3 regions of the Cellulomonas fimi ATCC 484 genome follow, and region 1 is predicted to be linked to each of the others. Evidence: riboswitches for the same ligand, from Rfam matches in the RefSeq annotation. Region 1 holds a riboswitch; each other region holds the start of a gene.
What was found. Region 1 has a riboswitch for thiamine pyrophosphate ahead of CELF_RS12020 (YkoF family thiamine/hydroxymethylpyrimidine-binding protein). Riboswitches for the same ligand answer to the same signal wherever they lie in the genome.
Positions count from the first base shown of each region.

Region 2: another riboswitch for thiamine pyrophosphate. It lies ahead of thiM (hydroxyethylthiazole kinase); the one in region 1 lies ahead of CELF_RS12020 (YkoF family thiamine/hydroxymethylpyrimidine-binding protein).
Region 3: another riboswitch for thiamine pyrophosphate. It lies ahead of CELF_RS01655 (thiamine ABC transporter substrate-binding protein); the one in region 1 lies ahead of CELF_RS12020 (YkoF family thiamine/hydroxymethylpyrimidine-binding protein).

Region 1 is NC_015514.1:2,637,247-2,642,532, reverse strand. It holds gene CELF_RS12030 (ABC transporter ATP-binding protein) at 1-589, opposite strand, end outside; gene CELF_RS12025 (ECF transporter S component) at 586-1,320, opposite strand; gene CELF_RS12020 (YkoF family thiamine/hydroxymethylpyrimidine-binding protein) at 1,317-1,985, opposite strand; TPP riboswitch at 2,117-2,239, opposite strand; gene CELF_RS12015 (hypothetical protein) at 2,383-3,924, shown strand; gene CELF_RS12010 (SRPBCC family protein) at 3,946-4,476, opposite strand; gene CELF_RS12005 (metallophosphoesterase family protein) at 4,454-5,286, shown strand, end outside.
Region 2 is NC_015514.1:1,810,015-1,815,300, forward strand. It holds gene CELF_RS08315 (ExeM/NucH family extracellular endonuclease) at 1-2,876, shown strand, start outside; gene CELF_RS08320 (hypothetical protein) at 3,059-3,274, shown strand; TPP riboswitch at 3,371-3,477, shown strand; gene thiM (hydroxyethylthiazole kinase) at 3,471-4,367, shown strand; gene thiE (thiamine phosphate synthase) at 4,364-5,056, shown strand; gene CELF_RS08335 (bifunctional hydroxymethylpyrimidine kinase/phosphomethylpyrimidine kinase) at 5,053-5,286, shown strand, end outside.
Region 3 is NC_015514.1:372,016-377,301, reverse strand. It holds gene CELF_RS01660 (ABC transporter permease) at 1-709, opposite strand, end outside; gene CELF_RS01655 (thiamine ABC transporter substrate-binding protein) at 828-1,913, opposite strand; TPP riboswitch at 2,000-2,129, opposite strand; gene CELF_RS01650 (DUF4235 domain-containing protein) at 2,221-2,496, shown strand; gene CELF_RS01645 (phytoene desaturase family protein) at 2,522-4,024, opposite strand; gene mnhG (monovalent cation/H(+) antiporter subunit G) at 4,071-4,508, opposite strand; gene CELF_RS01635 (MrpF/PhaF family protein) at 4,505-4,894, opposite strand; gene CELF_RS01630 (Na+/H+ antiporter subunit E) at 4,891-5,286, opposite strand, start outside.

The DNA.
Region 1 (5,286 bases):
GACGGTGCTCGACGAGGACCGACGCCCGCCCGCTGGACGCCGCCGTGAGCGCCGCCCAGGCGCCGCGGGCCGCCGCCGGGTCGAGGAGCGCGGTCGGCTCGTCGAGCAGCAGCACGTCCGGCTGCGTCACGAGGGTCGCCGCGAGAGCGACCCGCTGCCCCTCGCCGCCGGACAGCTCCGCGGTCCTGCGCCCGGCGAGGTGGGCCGCCCCGACGAGCGTGAGCGCCGCGTCGACGCGCGCCGTGATGCGGTCGGCGGGCACGCCCCGGTTCTCCAGGCCGAACGCGACCTCGTCGTGCACCGTGGGCAGGCACAGCTGGTCCGCGGGGCTCTGCGTGAGGTAGCCGACGCGCGCCGCCGGGGACGTCGCGAGCACGTCCTCGCCTGCGACGTGGGCGCTGCCGTCGACGTCGGCGTCGAGCACGCGCGGGACGACGCCCGCGAGGACGCGCAGGAGCGTGCTCTTGCCGCCGCCCGAGCCGCCGAGCAGCAGGACGTCCTCGCCGGCCGCCACGTCGAGGTCGAGCCCGTCGAGCACCGGTCCGGTCGCGTCCGGGTACCGGACGGTGAGCCCGCGGACCGTGATCACGAGGGACCCGGTCCGGCCGTCTCGTCGGCGCGGGCCGTCGTGCCGTCGGGCAGCGGCACCGGAACCGGCTCCCGCGCTCCGCCGACGACGCCCGGCGCCTCGGCGGTCGCCGCCGGTGCCCCGTCGACGCGGACCGGGGCCGGGGCGGCGGACGCGCGCCGCGCCCGCCCGAGCGCCGTGTTGTCCAGCACGCCCGTGCGCGCCAGCGCGTCGCCCAGCACACGTGCCAGGAGCCCGCACAGCACCAGGCCGCTGAGCACCTGCAGCCCGAGCCGCCACGCGAACCAGTCCTGCCCGAGCCAGCCAAACCGCACGGTGCCGAGCGCGGTGCTCGCCAGCCCGGCGAGCACCCCGGACAGCGCGAACACGCCCCAGCCGTACCGGCGGTAGCGGGTCAGCGCGAACGCCGCCTCCGCACCGACGCCCTGCACCAGCCCGACGACCAGCAGCATCGGGCCGACCGGCGAGGCGAGGAACGCGACCTCGACGAACGCCGCGACGAGCTCGACGACGACCCCGACGCCCGGCTTGCGCACGATGTACGTCGCGAGCGGCGCCGCGACCATCCACCCGCCGATGAGCACGTGCTGCGCGAGGTCCCCGAACGGCCCCATCGCGAGCTGCAGGGCCGCCCACGCCTGCACGAGCGCCCAGTACAGGAACCCGAAGACGACGGCGAGTACCGCGAGCAGCACGAGCTCGCTCGTCGTGAGGCGGGCCCGCGCGCTCACCGGGTCACCTCCGCGGCGGACCACGACGGCGAGTGCAGCGTGATCGTGGCGTGCGCGACGACGTGCCGGACGTGCCGCGCGGCGGCGAGCCAGCCGTCGACGACCGCCCCCAGCACGTCCGCGAGGTCGCCGTCGAGGCGCGTGACGAACGTCGACGGCGTGACGACGGCCCGGGTGCGCGCGACGGCGACCGCCTGCTCGATGGCCCGCATGTGGTCTCCAGGCCGGCCCGCGGTGCCGTCGTCGAGCGGGTACAGCGCCCAGTGCGCGGCCGCGCGCAGGCCGGTCGCCGGGAGGTCGGGCACGACCACGGGGGCCAGGACGACGTCGTCGGCGGTCGCGCACGCGACCTCCCCGGGGCAGCCGCGCGACAGGTGCACCTGTGCGACGACGTGCCGGCCGGGGCGGCCCGCGGCGGCGACGACGTCGTGCACGAAGCGGACCACGTCGGCCTCCGTCCCGCGGACGAGCGTGGAGACGTCGTCGGTGACGACGTCGACCGCCGAGCGGTCCGCGGCGGCGAGCGCGTCGAGCACCGCCGCGCCCGCGTCGTCGGCGGCGGGGTGCAGCGAGAAGCGCGCGCCGATGCCGAGGTCGGCGGCCGTCCGGCGGGCCGCCTCGGCGGCGGCGGGCAGCGGGGGCGGGCCTGCGGCAGTGCTGGTCATCGGAGGGTCCTCACGTCGGTCGTGGGGCCCCCGGCGAGCAGCACGAGGCCGCGCGACGGCGTCCGCCACCCGCCGTCGGGGCACGCCGAGGTGGCGTGCGAGGCCCGACGGACGACCAGCCACCGGCGCCGCCGGCGACGAGTGCCCTGCTCCCTACGCTGGTGCGAACCAGGTCAGGTTCCACGGGTCTGCGGGTGGGACGACGGGTCGTCCGGCCGCACTCTCAGCGCTCCTGCGCTCCCCGGGGGCTTCTGTCGCGGCCGACCGTAGCGGGCGCGGGCGCGGCGCGCGAGGGCCGTCCCGCTCCGTGGTCGTGACCGGACCGGGCGCCGGGCGGTCCTCGCGCGCGGTCCGGTTCGTCCCCCGTAGGGTGTCCGGGTCCTCGCGAAGGAGTGCCGTGCCGATCCGTCGCCCGTCCGTCGTCGTCCCCGTCGTCCTCGTCGCCGCCGCGCTCGCGGTCGCGGCGTGCACCGTCGACGACGACGCCGCACCGTCGCCGTCCGCGTCGAGCGGCAGCCCGAGCCCGTCCCCGACACCCCTCGCGGCGCGCCTGACCGTTCCCGAGGCGCCCGTCACGGTGCTGCCCGCGGCGACCCCCGAGTCGGCGGCCCTCGACGTCGTGCGTGCGCTCGTCGAGCACGCGCCGGTCGTCCTCGTCGCCGACGCGGCCGACGCCGCCGCCCAGGAGGCCGCCGTCGGGCAGAGCGCCCGACTCGGCGCCCCCGTGCTGCTGACGGGCCCGGGTGCACCGCCCGACGCGCTGGCCGCCGAGCTGGACCGGCTCGGGACGCGCTGGGTCGTCGTCGCCGGGGCGGCGAGCCCGCCGGACGTCGACGGTGCGACGGTCGTCGCCCTCGTGGACGCCGCCGACCTCCCACGCACGGCGCCGCCCGAGCCGCTGGACGGGACGGTCCTGCTCACGGGCGTGACCGCCCCGCTCGCCGTCGCGGCGGCGGACGCGGCGCTCGCGGGCGTCGCCGTCGTCGACGTCCCGGGCGGCGACCCGCGCGCGACCTCGGGGGCGGTCCGTGCGCTCGCGGAGCGGCGCCCCGCCCACGTGCTCGCCCTCGGCGAGGCGTTCGGCCCGCCGGAGCGCCTCGCGACGCGGGTCGCGACCGCGGCGACGGGCGTCGAGCTGCCGGGCGGCGGCCAGCTCGTGTTCCCGGCGGTCCCGGGCCTGCCGGGCAAGAGGTACGTCGCGCTGTACGGCACCCCGGGGACGGCCGCGCTCGGGGTGCTGGGCGAGCAGGACGTGCCCGCGACGATCGCGCGTGCGCAGGCCCACGCGGACGGCTACCGGGCGCTCACGGGCGACACCGTCGTGCCCACGGTCGAGATCATCGCGACGATCGCGTCCGCCGGCGCGGGGCCGGACGGCAACTACTCGCAGGAGCGGTCGGTCGAGGAGCTGCGCCCGCTCGTCGAGGCCGCCGGGGCGGCGGGCCAGACGGTCGTGCTCGACCTGCAGCCGGGCCGCACGGACTTCGTCACGCAGGCCCAGCTCTACGCGGACCTGCTCGCGCTGCCGCACGTCGGCCTGGCGCTCGACCCGGAGTGGCGGCTCGCGCCGGACCAGGTGCACCTGCGGCAGATCGGCTCGGTGGGCGTCGACGAGGTCAACGCGGTCGCCGCGTGGCTCGCGGACTTCACGGCGCGGCGCGCGCTGCCGCAGAAGATGCTGGTGCTGCACCAGTTCAGCCTCCGGATGATCCAGGGCCGCGAGCGCCTCGACACCTCGCGCGACGAGCTCGCGGTCCTCATCCACGCGGACGGGCAGGGCACGCAGCCGGCGAAGGCCGGCACGTGGCAGGCGCTGCGTGCGGGCGCGCCCGCGGTGCACTGGGGCTGGAAGAACTTCTACGACGAGGACGTGCCGATGCTCGACCCCGTGCAGACGTACGCCGTGCAGCCGGTGCCGGACCTCGTGACCTACCAGTGACGCCGGGAGGCGTCCGCGAGCTCAGGTGAGGCCGGCACCCGACGCAGCCCGCAGGTGCCGGTCGAGACCGCGCTCGCCCGCGCGCATGACCCGGGCGTGCGACGCGACGAACGCGCGGCCCAGCAGGGGAGCGGTGACGTTCATCCAGCGGGGCGTGGTGCGCACGTCCCAGTGGACGTCGATCCGGGTCCGGTCGGCCGCGGCCGCGGTCAGCCGGACGTCGCCCGTGCCGTCGAGGTCGCCCGTGGCGCGCACGAGCACCCGCCGCTGCGACTCCGCGGCGGTGACGACGAGCGCGACGCGCAGCGGGTAGCCCAGGGGCGTGCGGAACAGCAGCGTCGCGGAGCTGCCGACGAGCCCGTCGGCCGGGGCGACGTCGCGCGTGCGCAGGTGGGGCCACCAGTCGGGCCACGTCAGGGCCGGGTCGGCGAGCACGTCCCAGCAGCGCGCGAGCGGTGCGCCCACGCGCCACACGGACGTCAGCACGTAGCCGCGACGGCGCACGTCGCCGAGTCTAGGCTCGGTGCCGATGACGACCGCGCCCCAGGACACGCCCGCAGCGACCGGTGCGCCCGCGGGCGGCGGGCGGCGCGCGCGGGTCGCCCGTGCGGTGCGCCGGCGTGCGGGTGTGGTGCTCCTGGCGCTGCTCGCGGCCCTCGTGGTCGGCGTGACGACCGCGTCGGTCGAGGCGAGCCTCGGGCCGCACGAGGCCCGGTACGACGTCACGACGGACGACACCGTGACGATCGACCTCGGTCCCGTCGGCACCCTGCAGATCGACTCGCCGCTGCCGCTGACGCTCGGCCTGCGCGTCACGGTGCAGGAGATCCCGGCGGCGGTCACCGAGCTCGACGAGGCGACGACGCTGCAGGCGCTGAGCGGCGACCTGCGCAGCTACCTGGCGTTCTTCTCGGCGCCCCAGGCGGCGGTCGAGGACGTCGCCCGCGCCCTGGTGCTGGACGCGCTCGGGCGCTCGGCCGTGACGTTCGCGCTGCTGGTCGCCGGCTGGTGGGCGGGTCGGTGGGTCCTGGGTCGCAGCCGCCGTACCGAGCTCGCGTCCGCCGTGGCGCCGCACCGGCGGGCGATCGCGGGCGGTGCCGTCGCCGTGCTCGTCGGCGGGACGGTGCTGACCGCGAGCGTGGGCGAGCGCGACCAGCCCACGGCGTCCCGGCCCGCGTCGGCGGTGTTCGACGGCACGCCGCTGGAGGGTGCGCGTGTCACGGGCCGGCTCGGTGGGGTGATCGACACCTACGGCGGCTACGTGGTCGACGCGTACCGCGAGAACACCGCGTTCTACGCGCGCGCCGGGGCGTCGCTCGACGAGGCCTGGGACGCGACGCAGCCCGTGCTCGACGCGCAGGA
Region 2 (5,286 bases), 830 kb from region 1:
GGCAGGCCACGGCGCTGCGCGACTGGGTCCCGACGATCCAGGGCGACACCGAGGCCGTCGCGCTCGTCGGTGACTTCAACGCCTACACGCGCGAGGACCCGCTGCAGGTGCTCTACGACGCCGGCTACGTCGACGCCGTCCAGCAGCTCGCCCCCGGGCAGTGGTCGTACACGTTCTCCGGCCTGTCGGGGTCGCTCGACCACGTGCTGCTCAACGAGGCGGCGCTCGCCCGCGCCACCGGCGCGGACGTGTGGGAGATCAACGCCGAGGAGTCCATCGCGCTGGAGTACAGCCGGTACAACTACCACGGCACCCTCTTCTACGCCGACGACGTGTACCGGTCCTCGGACCACGACCCGGTGGTGGTCGGCCTGACCGCGGGTGCGACCCCGGGACCCGTCGACCTCACGTTCCTCAACATCAACGACTTCCACGGCCGGATCGACGCCAACACGGTGAAGTTCGCCGGGACGGTCGAGAAGGAGCGTGCCGCGGCCCCGGGTCCGGTCGCGTTCCTGTCGGCCGGCGACAACATCGGCGCGTCGCTGTTCGCGTCGGCCGTCGCCGACGACCAGCCGACGATCGACGTGCTGGACGCGCTCGAGCTCGCCGCCTCCGCGGTCGGCAACCACGAGTTCGACCGCGGCTTCGCGGACCTCACGGACCGGGTGGTGCCCGAGGCCGACTTCGACTACCTCGGGGCGAACGTCTACCTCAAGGGGACGACGACGCCGGCGCTGCCGGAGTACACGCTGCTCGAGATGGGCGGGGTCACGGTCGGCGTCATCGGCGCCGTCACCGAGGAGACCCCGACGCTCGTCACGCCCGCGGGCATCGAGAAGCTCGACTTCGGCGACCCGGTCGCGGCCGTGAACCGCGTCGCGACGCAGCTCACCGACGGTGACGCGTCGAACGGCGAGGCGGACGTGCTCGTCGCCGAGTACCACGAGGGCGCCGGCGCGGGCACGCCCGACGGCGCGACGCTCGAGGAGGAGATCGCCGAGGGCGGCGCGTTCGCGGCGATCGTCGAGGACACGTCGGCCGAGGTCGACGCGATCTTCACCGGCCACACCCACAAGCAGTACGCGTGGGAGGGGCCCGTCCCGGGCGACGCCCAGCGCACGCGGCCGATCGTCCAGACCGGGTCGTACGGCGAGTTCCTCGGCAAGGTCGTGCTCACGTACGACCCCGAGAGCGACCAGGTCACGGCGCACACGCAGTCCAACGTGCCGCGGACCACGGAGGCCGACGCGACGCTCATCAGCACCTACCCGCGCGTCGCGGCGGTGAACCAGATCGTCGCCGACGCCCTCGCGTACGCGGCCGTCGTCGGCAACCAGCCGGTCGGCTCGGTGACCGCGGACATCACGACCGCGTTCTCCGGCGGCTCCTACGTGAACGGCGTCTACGTCGGCTCGGGCCCGCTGCCCACCGCAGGTCGCGACGACCGGTCCAAGGAGTCGACGCTCGGCGGCCTGGTGGCCAACTCGCTGCTCGACACGCTCTCGTCGCCCGAGCGCGGCGGTGCCGACATCGGCGTCGTCAACCCCGGCGGCCTGCGCAACGAGCTGTTCTTCGCGCCCGACGGCGTCATCACCTACGCCGAGGCCAACGCGGTCCTGCCGTTCGTCAACAACCTCTGGACCACGACCCTCACGGGCGCCCAGGTGAAGACGATGCTGGAGCAGCAGTGGCAGACCAACCGGGACGGGACCATCCCGAGCCGGCCCTACCTGCAGCTCGGGCTGTCGTCGAACGTCACGTACACCTACGACCCCGCGGCGGCCCTCGGGTCGCACATCACGTCGGTCACGGTGAACGGTGCGCCGCTCGACCTCGACGCCGAGTACCGCGTCGGGACGTTCTCGTTCCTCGCGCAGGGCGGCGACAACTTCCGGGTCTTCGAGGACGGCGCGGACACGGCCGACTCGGGACTCATCGACCGGGACGCGTGGATCGCCTACCTGCAGGCGCACCCGAACCTGTCGCCGGACTTCGCCCGGCAGGCCGTCGGCCTGGCCGACGTCCCCACGACGGTCGAGGCGGGCGCGGGCCTGGCGTTCGCAGTCACGGGGCTGGACCTGACGAGCCTCGGCTCGCCCCTCAACACCAGCCTCGACGTGCGGCTCGACGACGTGTCGATCGGCACCGCGACGGTGACGGGCGGGGCCGCCGACGTGGCCGTGACCGTGCCGGCGGGCACCGCGCCGGGTGAGCACGTCCTGACGCTCGTCGCGAGCCCCAGCGGCACCACGGTGACGCTGCCGCTCACGGTCGAGCAGGGGCTCGTCCCGTCGACCACGACCCTGACCGCCAAGCCGACCACGCAGGTGTACGGCAAGGCGAAGGTCACGCTCACGGCGACGGTCACGTCGGAGGCCGACGTCTCCGGCACGGTCGAGTTCGTCAGCGGCGACACCGTGCTCGGCACGGCGACCCTGAAGAAGAAGGGCACCGCGACGTTCACGCTGCCGGCGAGCACGCCGGCGGGCACCTACGAGGTCGTGGCCCGCTGGGCCGGCACCGACGAGGTGGCGGGGTCGCAGTCCGACCCGGTGACCGTGACGGTCGAGCAGGTCGGCACCCGGACGGGGCTGCTCGCCTCGCGCAGCACGCAGCGGCAGGGCTCGATCCTCCCGACGTTCCTCGTCGCGGGGGTCGTGCAGGACAACCTGCGGATCCCGGCCGGGACGGTCGAGATCCGGGAGGGTGCGACCGTGGTGAGCACGCACACGGTCGTCCTGGGGGTCGCGATCGGCACCGTGCCGCGCGACGCCACCGTGGGTACGCACACCTACACGGCGACGTTCGTGCCGTCCGACCCGAACGTCGCGTCGAGCACGAGCACACCGGTGACGGTCCGCGTGACGCGCTGACGCTCTGACGGTCCGACGCAGGCCGCACGGCCCGTCCGGACGCCCTCCCCAGGGCGCCCGGACGGGCCGTCGTCGTGCCGGCGTCGCCGCACCCCGCTCGCGGAAGCGGAGGCCCGCACTCCCGCCGGCATGGTCCCTTGGTCCCATGTGCCCGGTTCGGAGGACCGGCGACTCTTGGTGATATGACCGATGTGTCGCGCACCGACCGCCGTCCCCTCCCGCGAGCCGTCCTCTACGGGCCGGTCCCGTGGCGTGCGCCGCGGCACACCCCCGGCGCCGCCACGCCGCCCGAGCCGCAGCCCGCCGTGCCCGGCTGGGTCGACCCGGACGAGCGCGTCGCCTGCTTCGAGCACCGTCCGAGCCCGCAGCCGACGGCCTCCTGGCGCGCGTCCGCCTGACGCCGCGCGCGAGCGCCGCAGCACCTCGGCGACGGCCGGTCGGTCCACCTGATGAACGGTGGGCCGACCGGCCGTCGCCGTCCTCGGTAGCCTGTGCGCACTGACACGGGGTGCCCCGCACCGCCTTCGGGCGAGGGGCTGAGATCACACCCGCTGAACCTGATCTAGTTCGTACTAGCGAAGGGATGTCACTGCGATGACGTCTGCTCCCGCACTTCCGCACGACCACGGGCGAGCACTGCCGCCCCCCGACCCCGACACGGACGGCGTGCTCGCGCTCGCGGAGGCCGCCGCCGAGGCGCTCACGCAGCTGCGCGCCGCGACGCCGCTCGTCCAGTGCCTGACGAACGAGGTGACGACGAACCTCGTCGCGAGCAGCCTGCTCGCGGTCGGGGCGTCGCCGGCCATGGCTGCGGTGCCGGGCGAGGCGGAGGAGCTCGTCGGCGTCGCCGGCGCGCTGCTCGTCAACCTCGGGACGCCCGGGCCCGACCAGCGGGCGTGCGTCGAGCCGACCGTCGCCGCGGCGGCAGGGGCCCGCACGCCCTGGGTCCTGGACCCCGTCGCCGTCGGGGTGCTGTCGGTCCGCACGCGCCTGGCCGCGCGGCTGGTCGCCGCGTCGCCGGCGGTCGTGCGCGGCAACGCGAGCGAGGTCCGTGCCCTGGCGGGCCGCGCGTCCGCCGGGCGCGGCGTCGACGCGACCGACGCGGTGGACGCGGCGCGGGACGCGGCGGTCGAGGTCGCGCGGCGGCACGGCACCGTCGTGGCGGTCTCGGGCGCCGTCGACCTCGTGACGGACGGCCGGCACGAGGTCCGGCTCGCGGTCGGGCACCCCTGGCTGACGCTCGTGACGGGCGCGGGCTGCGCGCTGGGCGGCCTGGTGGCGGCGTTCGCCGCCGTGACCGAGCCGCTGGTGGCGGCGGTCGCCGCGTCGACGCTCGTCGGCGTCGCCGGTGAGCGTGCCGCGGTCGGCGCGGCGGGCCCGGCGTCCTTCGCGGTCGCGCTCGTGGACCACCTGCACACGACGTCCCCCGACGACCTGGCCCGGCGCGTGCTGGCGGCCGCGCGCGTGCAGACGGTGCAGGTCGCGGCGTGAGCGCGCTGCCCGGCGGGGCCTACCTCGTGCTCGACGCGGACACGTGCGCGGCAGCCGCGCGCCGCCCGGCCGACGTCGCGCGCGCCGCGGTCGACGCGGGCGTGCGCGTGCTGCAGGTGCGCGCCAAGCGCGCGCCCGTGCGCGACCTGGTCGCGCTGACGGTCGAGGTCGCGCAGGCGGTGCGGGGGAGCGGCGCGACGTTGCTCGTGGACGACCGGGTCGACGTCGCGCTCGTGGTCCGGGCGCGCGGCGTCGAGGTGGACGGCGTGCACGTGGGCCAGTCCGACCTCGACGTGGCCGACGTGCGGCGCCTCCTCGGCCCCGACGCGGTCGTCGGTGTGTCGGCGGCCACTCCCGCCGAGCTCGCCCGGGTGGACGCGGGGCTCGTCGACTACGTCGGCAGCGGCCCGGTGCGCGGGACACCCACCAAGCCCGACGCCGGGCCACCGCTGGGCCTCGACGGGCTGCGCGCCGCGGTCGCGGCCACGACGCTGCCCGTCGTCGCGATCGGCGGGCTGGGCGTCGCGGACGCGGGGGCGGTGCGGCAGACGGGCGCGCACGGGCTCGCGGTCGTGTCCGCGGTGTGCGCTGCCGCCGACCCGACGAGGGCAGCCCAGGACCTCGTCGACGCCTGGGGACCGACGCCCGCGCCGGTCGTGGGCGCCGTCGCGACGGGGGCGTCCCGATGAGCGCGCCGTCGCGCCCGCGCGTCCTGACGGTCGCCGGCACCGACCCGACCGGGGGCGCCGGCGTGCAGGCGGACCTCAAGTCGTTCGCGGCGCACGGCGCGTACGGCATGGCGGTCGTCACGGCGCTCGTCGCGCAGAACACCCACGGGGTGCGGTCCAGCGTCGTGCCCGACGTCGCCTTCCTGCGCGCGCAGCTCGACGCGGTCTCCGACGACGTGACGGTCGACGCG
Region 3 (5,286 bases), 2.0 Mb from region 1:
GGTCGAGGAACTGCGTGGTCTGCACCCAGATCTCGGTCTCGACGGTGCCGAAGCGCAGGCCGCCGAGCACGAGGACGGTGCCGAACGCGGTCGCGCTGAAGAGGAACACGAGCGACGCGGCCGACGCGATCGCGGGCGTGAGGGCGGGCAGCGTGACGGTCCGGAACGCGCGCCACGGCGTGGCCCCGAGCGCGCGGGCGGCCTGCTCGGCGCGCGGGTCGAGGCGCTCCCACAGCCCGCCGACGGACCGCACGACGACGGCGTAGTTGAAGAACACGAGCGCGGCCACGATCGCGGTGAACGTCCCGTCGAGGCGCAGGAACCCGAGCGGCCCGCCGTCGACGAGCAGCGACCGGAACGCGACGCCGACGACGACGGTCGGCAGGACGAACGGCACCGTCACGAGCGCGCGCACCGCGGCCCGGCCGGGGAACGTGCGGCGGTGCAGCACGTACGCCCCGGGCACGCCGAGCACGACGGACACGAGCGTCGCGGTGCCGGCCTGCGCGAGGGTCAGGCCGACGATCCGCCAGGTCCGGGGGCGGGAGAACACGTCGGCGAACCCGGACAGGTCGAGCGCGCCGTCGACGACGAACCCGCGCGCGACCATGATGACGACGGGCCACGCGAAGAACACCCCGAGGAACGCGAGCGGCACCGCGACCGCGAGGCCCCACAGCAGCCCCCGGCCGGCGGCCGCCGCCCGCACCCCGGTACGCCCTCCCGGTCCGGGACGGTCGGGCAGCGGACCCCCGCCGGGCACGCCCGGGCCCGGCGCCCCCGTGCGGGGACCGCCGGGCCGGGCGGGCGTGGCGACGGTCACCGGGTCACCCCGCGACGATCTCCGACCACGTCGCGAGCCACTCCTCGCGGTGCGCGTCGACGTCGGCGGGTGCGACCTCGAACGGCTCCTGCGCGAGCGGCGCCCAGCGGGCCCACTCCTCCGGCAGGTCGACCGCGCTGCTCACGGGGTACATGTACATCGACGTCGGGATGTCGGCCTGCACCTCGTCGGACAGCAGGAACGTGAGCAGCTGGCGCGCACCCTCGGGATTGGCCGCGCCGGTCAGGACCCCCGCGTACTCCACCTGCCGGAAGCACGTGTCGAGCAGCGCGCCCGTCGTGGGCTCCTCGCCGCCCTCGGGCACGGTGAACGGCGGGGACGACGCGTACGACAGCACGACGGGCCGCGGACCGTCGCCGCCGCCGCCGCTGAAGTCGGTGTAGTACGCGTCCGACCAGCCCTCGGACACCTTGACGCCGTTGGCGACGAGCGCCTGCCAGTACGCCTCCCAGCCGTCCTCGCCCTTCGCGCCGACGGTCGCCAGCAGGAACGCGAGGCCGGGCGAGGACGTGACGGCGCTCGGCACGACCAGCAGGTCCTTGTACTCGGGGCGCGTCAGGTCGTCGAGCGTCGCCGGCTCCGCGACGCCGTGCTCCGTGAACCACGCGTGGTCGACGTTGAGGCACACGTCGCCGAAGTCGATCGCGGTGAGCGCGTCCGAGCCCTCGACCGCGTACTGCGCGGCGTCCTCGGCGGCGGGCACGTCGGGCGTGAACGACTCGACGACGCCCTCCTCGACCGCGCGCGACGCGAACGTGTTGTCGATGCCGAACACGAGGTCGCCCAGGGGCGCGTCCTTGGTCAGAACGAGCTGGTTCACGAGCGCGCCCGCGTCACCGGGCTGGACGATCTCGACCGTCATGCCGGTCTGCTGCTCGAACGTCTCGATCAGCCCGTCGGACAGCCCGAAGGAGTCGTGCGTGACGAGCGTGACGGTCGTCCGGGCGGGGTCGCCGGACGACGTCGGCGCAGCCTCGCCGCCACCGATCGCGGAGCAGCCGGCGAGAGCCAGGGTGAGCGCCGCGAGGGGCGCGAGGGCGGGGGCGGTACGGCGGGACAGGCTCGCCATCGGTGGTGCTCCTCCTTCGTCAGCAGGAGGGGGTCGCCGCGCGCGCCGCCCGCAGCCCCGGGCGGGGACGCCGACGACGACCGCGGAGACTGAGAAGCCCGACTCCCTACGCCGGTGTGAACCGGATCAGGTTCGAGGGTCTGCGGTGGTCCGCACTCTCAGCGTCCTGGGCGCCGGCGGGGCTGCCGACGACGTGACGCTCCCCTGTCGTTCACGGGCGATCCTACGCCCGTCCGACCAGCGGTCGCGCCGCGCGGCGGCTAGCGTGGTCGCGGCCCCGTCCCGTCCCACCTCGGAGGTTCCCCGCATGGCGGACAAGCAGTCGACCATCGCCCGGCTCGTCGGTGTCGGCGCCGCCCTGGGCGCGGCGTGGGTCGCGCAGCAGGCGATCAACCAGGCGTGGAAGGCCGCGAGCGGTCACAAGCCGCCGAAGCCGGAGGACGAGGGCGACGCGCGCCTGGCGGAGGTCGTCGCGGCGGCCGCGCTCACGGGTGCGCTCGTCGCGGTCGCGCGCGTGCTGGCGACGCGCGGCACGGCGAAGTTCACGTCGCAGACGTCGGCGGGCCGCGAGCTGGTCGACTGACGCTCCCGGTCGGCCCCCGCGGCCGTCAGATGTCCGGCCAGAGGTCGGCGCCGGCGGCGGGGGCGAGCGACGGGCGCTGCGTCGTGCAGAACACCTCGCGCAGGACGCGGCGCGCCGCGAACCACCCGGACAGGCCGTGCACGCCCGGCCCGGGCGGGGTGGACGCCGAGCACAGGTAGACGCCGTCGCGCCCGGTCGCGTAGGGGTCCCGCGTCGGCGTGGGGCGCGCGAACATCTGCCACATGGTCGTCGCACCGGCGCAGATGTCGCCGTCGACGTAGTTCTCGTTGTGCGTGCTCATGTGCGCCGCGGGGACGCAGCGGGACGCGACGACGACGTCGCGGAAGCCGGGCGCGTACCGCTCGACGTGCGCGGTGACGGCCTCCGTCACGTCGACGTCGGAGCCGGCGGGCACGTGGGCGTACGTCCACAGCGGGCGCAGGCCGCCGACGCGGCGCGAGTCGTCGACGACGGTCGGGTCGCTCAGCAGGGTCATGGGCCGCTCGGCGTGCCGGCCGGCGTGCACGTCCGCCTCGGCGGCGATCATCTCGTCGCGCGTGCCGCCGAGGTGCACGGTGCCGGCGCGGCCCACCTCGGGGACGGCCCAGGGCACGGGGCCGGACAGGACGAAGTCGACCTTGGCGGCGGCGTTGCCGTACCGGAACCGGCGCAGCGCGGCGCGGTGCCGGGCGGGCAGCCGGTCGCCGAGCACGTCGACGACCGTGCGCGGCGTGGTGTCGAACAGGTAGGCGTGCGCGGGCGGCAGATCCCCGGCGTGCGCGACGCGGTGCCCGGTCCGGATCTCGCCGCCGTGCGCCTCGAGGTCGGCGACGAGCGCGGCGACGATCGCGCCCGACCCGCCGCGGGGGACCGGCCAGCCCGCCCCGGCGTGCCCGAGGGCCGCGAGCAGGAGCGCGGTGCCCGCGCCCGCGAGGGACGGCAGCGGCGAGATCGCGTGCGCGGCGACACCGGTGAGCAGCGCGGGTGCGACGTCGCCGCGGAACCGCCGGCCCCACGTCGTGCCCTGCTCGAGCACCTGCCACCCGAACCGCGCCGCGGTCGGGACGCCGCCGGGCAGCAGGCCGGGCGGGATGCTGCGCTTGTCGCCCATCGCGAGCCGGACGACGTGGTCCGCGTGCTCGGCGAGCCGCCCGACGACCTCGCGCCACGCGGGGCCGTCGTCCTCGAGACCCACGACCGTGCGGTCGAGGTCGTGGTACGCGATCCCGGCCCGGCCGTCGGGCAGCGGCTGCGCGAACGACACCTCGGGGGTGAGCAGCTCGACACCCCGCGCGCGCAGGTCGAAGCCGCGGAAGAACGGCGACGCCCACGCCATGGGGTGCACGGCGGAGCAGACGTCGTGCACGACACCGTCCGCGAGGCCCAGGTCGAGGGTCCGCGCGCCGCCCCCGACGGTGGGCTGCGCCTCCAGGACGGTGACGCCGAGCCCGGCCCGCGCGAGCGTGACGGCGGCGGCGAGCCCGTTCGGCCCGGACCCGACCACCACGACGTCGCGCTTCGCCACCATCCCCCGATTCAACCCCTCCCCGGGCCCGCGTGGTGGGGCGAGGAGGTCACAGCGGCCCGATGTCGTCGCGTCCCGGCTCGCGTCGGCGGTCGGCGGACGGGTCGGGCGCACCGGCCGCGGCGGCGTCGGCGTCCGCCCGCTCCAGGTCGCGCGTGAGCTCGTCGACGACCAGGAGGTCGCTGCGGACCTTGCCGGTCCGGTACCCGGCCCGGCCGACCATGTGCGCGGCGACGGGCGCGGTGAGCATCTGGAAGACGGCGACGAGCACGAGCGCCCACACCGCGCCGCCCGACCGCAGCCGCAGCGCGAGCCCGACGAGGCACAGCACGAGCCCGAGGACCTGCGGCTTCGTCGCGGCGTGCATGCGCGACAGCAGGTCGGGGAACCGCAGCGCGCCGACGCCGGCCGCGAGCGCGAGCAGCGACCCGCCGAGCAGGCAGACCATCGACACGACGTCCGCGAGGGTGTCCCACCAGTGGTTCATCGGACCTCCCCCTCGGCGCCGCCGCCGTGGTGCTCCTCGTGCTCGTGGGCCTGCGCCTCGCGCTGCTCCTCGACCCGGGCGGCCTCCTCGGCGGCGAGCTCCTCGCGCGTCCTCACCCGGCCCTCCCCCTCGGGCTCGACGGCCGCGAACCGCGCGATCGTCACCGAGCCGACGAAGCCCACGAGGGACAGCACCACGAGGACCGGGACCACGTCGGCCCGCCGGTGCACGGCGGCGTACAGCGCGACGCCGACGATCATGGTCGCGACGACGACGTCCAGCGCGACGGTCCGGTCCAGCATCGACGGGCCCTTCTCGGCCCGCACGATCGCGAGCGCGGCGCCCACGACGAGCATCACGGTGCAGACGACGGCGACGACGATCATGTGGGCACCCCCGCGGCGCGCAGCTCCTCGTCGGACGCGAACGCGCGCAGCACGCGCTCCTCCTGGTCCAGGACGGCCTGCCGCGCGCCCTCGATCCCGCCGCTCGTCCTGACGTCGAGCACGTGCAGGTACAGCATGCCGGTGAGCCGGTGCGCCTCGACGACGAGCGAGCCGGGCACGAGCGAGCACAGCTCGGCGGTGAGCGTGAGGTACAGGTCGGAGTGGCTGCGCAGCTGGACGCCGATGACGGCGCCGTGCGGCTGGTAGCGGGGCCGCAGCGCGATGGCGCTGACCTCGGCGGACGCGCGCACCAGGTCGAGGACGAACCGGCCGACGAGCGCCACGACCGCGACGGGGCGGACCCGCCCGCCGAACTGGATGGGCGTCATCCG